2 regions of the Bradyrhizobium sp. DOA1 genome follow, and region 2 is predicted to be linked to the other one. Evidence: predicted binding sites of a transcription regulator. Region 2 holds the regulator's gene; the other holds the start of a gene.
What was found. Region 2 encodes PhoB, which activates phosphate uptake and scavenging genes when phosphate is short. Its sites were predicted from a motif close to TGTCATNNANCTGTCAT; they were not measured.
Positions count from the first base shown of each region.

Region 1: the regulator PhoB is predicted to act here: its motif matches at 1,856-1,872, upstream of SE91_RS16890 (RNA degradosome polyphosphate kinase).

Region 1 covers NZ_JXJM01000001.1:3,542,206-3,545,409, reverse strand. Annotated here, with positions in the region: gene SE91_RS16890 (RNA degradosome polyphosphate kinase) at 1-1,782, opposite strand, end outside; gene SE91_RS16885 (P-loop NTPase family protein) at 1,929-2,606, opposite strand; gene SE91_RS16880 (CDP-alcohol phosphatidyltransferase family protein) at 2,699-3,204, opposite strand, start outside.
Region 2 covers NZ_JXJM01000001.1:7,235,119-7,238,322, forward strand. Annotated here, with positions in the region: gene SE91_RS33505 (aspartate aminotransferase family protein) at 1-328, opposite strand, end outside; gene SE91_RS33510 (GcrA family cell cycle regulator) at 798-1,310, shown strand; gene phoB (phosphate regulon transcriptional regulator PhoB) at 1,551-2,258, opposite strand; gene phoU (phosphate signaling complex protein PhoU) at 2,281-2,997, opposite strand; gene pstB (phosphate ABC transporter ATP-binding protein PstB) at 3,009-3,204, opposite strand, start outside.

The DNA of each region.
Region 1 (3,204 bases), 3.7 Mb from region 2:
CTCCGACAGGCCGGGAATTCCCGGCCTGAGGCAGCAGATGCCGCGTACCACGAGCTCGACCTGAACGCCGGCCTGCGAGGCCTCGTAGAGCGCGTCGATAATGTCGGGGTCGACCAGCGCATTCATCTTCATCCAGACCGCGCCGGGACGGCCGTGCCGCGCATGCGCGGTCTCGCCCTGGATGTGCTCGATGATGCGCTTGCGCAAGGTCAATGGCGATACCGCCATCTTCTCCAGATCGCTCGGCGCGGCATAGCCGGTGATGAAGTTGAACACGCGCGCCGCGTCGCGGCCGATGGTCGGATCCGAGGTGAAGTAAGAGAGGTCGGTGTAGATGCGCGCGGTGACCGGGTGATAGTTGCCGGTGCCGGTATGCACGTAGGTCGTGAGGTTTCCGCCTTCACGGCGTACCACCATCGAGAGCTTGGCGTGCGTCTTCAGCTCGAGGAAGCCGTAGACGACCTGTACGCCGGCACGTTCGAGGTCGCGCGCCCAGCGGATGTTGGCTTCTTCGTCGAAGCGCGCCTTCAGCTCGATCAGCGCGGTGACGGACTTGCCGGCTTCGGCGGCCTCCGCAAGCGTGCGCACGATCGGCGAGTTGTTGGAAGTGCGATAGAGCGTCTGCTTGATCGCGACCACGTCGGGGTCGCGCGCGGCCTGTTGCAGGAACTGCACCACCACGTCGAAGGACTCGTAGGGGTGATGGACGACGAGGTCCTTCTGCCGGATCGCGGCGAAGATGTCGCCGCCATGCTCGCGCACGCGCTCGGGGTGACGCGGCACATAAGGCGTGAATTCGAGGTCTGGACGGTCGAGGCGCGTCAGTTGCGAGAGCTCGTTCATCGCCTGCACGCCGTCGACCAGGAATACCTCGTCGTCGGCGGCCGACAGGGCATGCTGGACGAAGCTGCGTAGCTCCTCCGGCATCTTGGCGTCGATCTCGAGCCGGATCACCGACCCGCGGCGCCGCCGCTTCAGTGCTGTCTCGAACAAGCGGACGAGGTCTTCCGCCTCTTCCTCGATTTCGAGCTCAGAGTCGCGGATGATGCGGAAGGCACCCTGGCCGTGCAGATTGTAGCCGGGGAACAGGCGGTTGATGAACAGGGCGGTCGCCTGCTCCAGCGAGATCAGCCGGACGGCCTTGCCCTCGGCGGGCAGGCGGATGAAGCGGTCGATCTTGCCGGGCATGCGGATCAGCGCGTTCATCTGCCTGCCGTCGGCGGCACGGGTGAGCTGGAGCGCGATGGTGAAGCCGAGGCTCGGAATGAACGGGAAAGGGTGGGCCGGATCGATTGCGAGTGGCGTCAGCAGCGGGAACACGTTGTTGAGGAAATAATCCTCGATCCAGGTCCGTTCCGCCTTGGTGACCTCCTTGCCTTCGACCAGCACGATGCCGACCTCGGCGAGTGTGCCGCGCAGATCGCGCCAGATCGCCTGCTGGTCGGAGGCAAGCTCGGAGACGGTGCGATTGATCAGAGCGAGCTGTTCGGAGGGCGTCAGGCCGTCGGGGCTGCGTTCAGCAATGCCCTCGCGCACCTGGGCCTTGATGCCGGCGACGCGGACCATGAAGAATTCGTCGAGGTTGTTCGCCGAAATCGACAGGAATCGCACCCGTTCCAGCAGGGGGTGGCTGGGATTGACCGATTCCTCCAGGACGCGGCGGTTGAAATGCAGCCAGGAGAGCTCGCGGTTGATGAATCGCTCGGGGCTGGAGGCGATCGCCGGCAGGCCCTCAGGTTCCTGGGCTTTTTCTTTTGTTTCAACAGCTTGCGCGGAATCCATCAGAAGTCGGTCCATCCAGTTCGCCTCACTTTGCGACTTATGCGCAAAACCGGCCGGAGCATGTGTTAGAGCGATGACGTTTCGATGACATTGATGTTCCGCCGCTCCGCCGCGTCAAGCGGCCTTGGTGGCCCAGCGCAGGCCGGTCAGGCGTCGCGGAGCAGCTCAGCCGCCAGCGCCCGGGTGACGGGGCGGCCGAGCCGCAGGGCCTCGCTGTCGAGCAGCTCCACGGCCCGGCGGGCGGCCGCCGACGATCGCTCCAGCCGGGTGGCGAGGTAGCTGACGACGCTCTCATCCACGGTGAGCTGCCGGTCGGCGCAGAATTTGACGATCAGGCCACGGAACAGCTGGTCGTCGGGCGGCAGCAGCGCGACAACAGGCACGGCCCGTAGACGCGAGCGCAGGTCGCGCAGCTCGATCGCGAGCGAGGCCGGCACCTCGCGCCCGGTGAAGAGGACGTAGGCACCGTCCTCGCGGGCGAGATTCATCAGGTGGAAAAGGGCGCGCTCGTCGAACGCCTTCGCCTTGAGGTCCTCGACCACCAGCGCTCCGGTGGCGAGCGCACCCGGGACAGCCGCAGCAGTCAGCGCATTGGCCATGGTCGAGCGGGCGCCGGCCTCTTCGGCCCAGATCGCGGCAAGGTGGCTCTTGCCGCTGCCCTCGGGTCCGGCCAGCCACATGATCCGGTTCGGCCATTCCGGCCAACTGTCCATCAGGCCCAGCCCGGCCGCGTTGGCCGGGCCTTCCAGGAAATTGTCCCGGCTAAGGCTTTCCGCGTGCGGAAGCGAAAACGCCAATTGTCGGGGGTGAACGCGGCCTGCCACGCTTGCTTTGCTCCATGCCGGCGCGCCGGCTTCAGCTTGAAGATTTGATCCTATCCGGCGCGAGTTGGCCTTTTGCGGGGCCGCTTCGCAGCTCATTTGGCCTCGATCGTGCTCATGTGCCGCAGCCACTCGACGAGATAGAGCGACACGGAGGAGAGCGTGAAGATCGTGACGAGACCCATCAGGATCATATCATAGGGGGCCGGCTTGAAGCCGAAAGCAAGCGCCGCCAGCACCAGGGCCGCGAACGCCACCTGGGCGACGGTGTTGAGCTTGGACACTTTGGACGGCTTCATCTCGACCGGCCGGTCGAACAACCAGGATACGATCACGGCAGCGACGATCATGATGTCGCGCGAGACCACCAGGATCACGATCCAGCGGGGGATCGCGCCCCAGATGCCGAGCGCCATGTAGATCGAGACCAGCAGCGCCTTGTCCGCGAGCGGATCGAGCAGGGCGCCGAGCTCGCTCGTCATGTTGAAGCGCTTGGCCAGGAAGCCGTCGACGGCATCGCTGATGCCGGCGACCAGGAAGACGGCAAACGCCACCTCCATTTGGCTCGACACGATGGCCCAGACGATGATCGGGACCAGCA
Region 2 (3,204 bases):
GCTTGATCACACCCTCCAGCGCCTCGGCGCCGGAATTGCAGAAGAACACGAAGTCCGCAAAGCTCTCGTTGCACAGGCGCACGGCGAGCTTCTCGCCATCCGGGCTCTGGAACAGGTTCGACATGTGCCAGAGCTTCGTCGACTGCTCCTGCAAGGCCTTGACCAGCGCCGGATGGCAATGGCCGAGCGCGTTCACCGCAACACCCGAGGTGAAATCGAGATAGCGATCGCCATTGGTCGCGATCAGCCAGCAGCCTTCGCCGCGCTCGAAACCAAGGTCGGCCCTGGCGAAAACGGGAAGCAGATGCGGCGCGGCGCTGTTGGTCATGACCATCACTTGGATGTTGCATTTGAATGTTGAGACCTGCCTGGCATGCCTTGCGCAGCGCACCATTGACCGGTCCGGAAAACGAAACGTGCCGCCTTTTAAGGGCGGCACGCGGCACTATCTTATGCCTGGCAAGACGGGTGTCAATGCCGCCCGGAAAGCCTCGCGAAACGCTGATTCCGTAGTCTTGCGGTGCCGATTTTGCGGGGTTTTCACCACGGAACATGTGGAAGCGAGTCGGCGGACTCTTGCGCGGGAGTCACGCCATATTGTAGCGTTTGGACTGTCAGATACGACATCTCGTGCAGCGGTTCTGATCCCAAGAGTCCTCATGTACCGGCGTAAACGTTCGGGCGCTCGTTGCGCGCCCGGCGAGCCTTAAGGGATTCTGGCGGCACGGGTTTTTTCAAGGCTTAGGCATTCGCTGCGAGGCCCCAGGATGGCGGCGCGCAGCGAGGGAAAGGGTGCAATGACGGTTTTGACCTGGTCCGATGATCGCGTCGAGCAGCTGAAAAAGCTCTGGGAGGCCGGACTTTCGGCCAGCCAGATCGCGGCTGAGCTCGGCAATGTGACCCGCAATGCCGTGATCGGCAAAGTGCACAGGCTCGGCCTGTCCGGCCGCGCCAAGAGTCCGTCTTCGGCCGCTCCGCGGCCGCGCAAGGCACGCCCGGCGCAGCACATGATGCGGGTGACCCGTCCGATCTCGCGCGGCAACACCGCGCTGGCGCAGGCCTTCGAGGTCGAGGTCGAGGCAGAGCCCGTCACCTACGACAACGTGGTGCCGATGAGCCAGCGGCTGTCGCTGCTGGAATTGAACGAGGCGACCTGCCACTGGCCGGTCGGCGATCCCTCGAGCCCGGATTTCTTCTTCTGCGGCGGCAAGGCGCTCTCCGGCCTGCCCTACTGCGCCCAGCACTCGCGCGTCGCCTATCAGCCCGCAGCGGATCGCCGGCGCGCGCCGGCCAAGCCGAGCACGCGGTGAGCGGGGTTTAACTGACTGCAAGGACAGCAGCCGTCGCGCGATGACGGCTCCAATTGCTCGGTGTCACCCCCGCGAACGCGGGGATCCATAACCCAAGGGCGCAATTGTTGCGCGAGATGGTCACACCGAGTCGTCGTCAAACCACGTCTTGTGGTTATGGGTCCCGGGTTCGCGCTGCGCGCGCCCCGGGACGACAGCTGAGATTGTAGCCACAGCTGCCAGCGAACAAACTCAAAAACCTTACGTCTGCTCCGCCTTCGCAAACCGATCGTCGAGCGCATAGCCGGCACCGCGGACCGTGCGGATCGGGTCCTGCTCGCGGCCGAGATTGAGCAGCTTGCGCAGGCGGCCGATATGGACGTCGACGGTGCGTTCGTCGATGTAGATGTCGCGGCCCCAGACGCTGTCGAGCAGTTGCTCGCGCGAGAACACGCGGCCCGGATGCTCCAGGAAGAACTCCAGAAGGCGATACTCGGTCGGGCCGAGATCGATCGGCCGGCCCGAGCGCGCGACGCGGCGCTTGTCGCGGTCGAGCTCGATGTCGCCATAGGCCAGCACAGTGGCGAGCCGCTCCGGGCTTGCCCGCCGCAGAAGGCCCTTCACCCGCGCCAGCAGCTCCGGCACCGAGAACGGCTTGACGATGTAGTCGTCGGCGCCGGTCGCAAGACCCCGCACCCGCTCGCTCTCCTCGCCGCGCGCGGTGAGCATGATGATCGGCAGCTGCTTGGTCTCGGGACGGGTGCGCAGACGCCGGCACAGCTCGATGCCTGACAGCCCCGGCAGCATCCAGTCGAGCACGATCAGATCGGGGATGTGTTCCTTGAGGCGGGTGTCGGCGTCGTCGCCGCGCATCACCGTCTCCACGTCATAGCCGTCGCCTTCGAGGTTGTAGCGCAGAAGCTCGGTGAGAGCTTCTTCGTCTTCAACCACCATAATGCGTGCGCCCATGTGGTCGTCGCTCCTTAAGTCGTCAGGTATTCGGGACCGTCGTGGCGAAGGTCGTCATGTCGCCCTTCGGCCGCTTGTCGGTCATCGCCTGACCCTCGATCATGTAGAACACGGTCTCGGCGATGTTGGTGGCGTGGTCGCCGATCCGCTCGATGTTCTTGGCGCAGAACATCAGGTGGATGCAGAACGAGATGTTGCGCGGATCCTCCATCATATAAGTGAGGAGCTCGCGGAACAGCGAGGTGCAGATGGCGTCGACCTCCTCGTCGCCCTTCCACACCGCCATCGCCGCCGGCAGATCATGCGCGGCATAAGCGTCCAGCACCGACTTGACCTGCTGCTGCACGAGGTCGGTCATGTGCTCGAGGCCGCGAAACAGCTTCAGCGGATGGAAGTCCGCATCCAGCGCGGCGACGCGTTTGCCCATGTTCTTGGCGAGGTCGCCGATGCGCTCCAGATCGGTCGCGACGCGCATGGCGCCGACGATCTCGCGCAGGTCGACCGCCATCGGCTGGCGGCGGGCGATGGTGAGCACGGCGCGCTCCTCGATGCGCTTCTGCAGCGCGTCGAGCTCGGCGTCGATGGTGACGACGCGCTGGCCGAGTGCGACGTCGCGGCGGATCAGCGCGTCGACGGAGTCGACGATCATGCGCTCGGCGATGCCCCCCATCTCGGCGACCAGGCGGGTGAGCTCCTGGAGGTCGGTGTCGAAGGCCTTTGCGGTATGTTCAGAACCCATGTCCCGTCTCCTCAGCCGAACCGGCCGGTGATGTAATCCTGCGTGCGCCGGTCGCTCGGCGACGTGAAGATCTTGCTGGTGTCGTCGAACTCGATCAGCTCGCCGAGATACATGAAGGCGGTCTTGTCGGAGACACGGGCCGCCTGCTGCATGTTATGGGTGACGATCGCGATCGTGTAATTTTCGGACAGTTCCTGGATCAGCTCC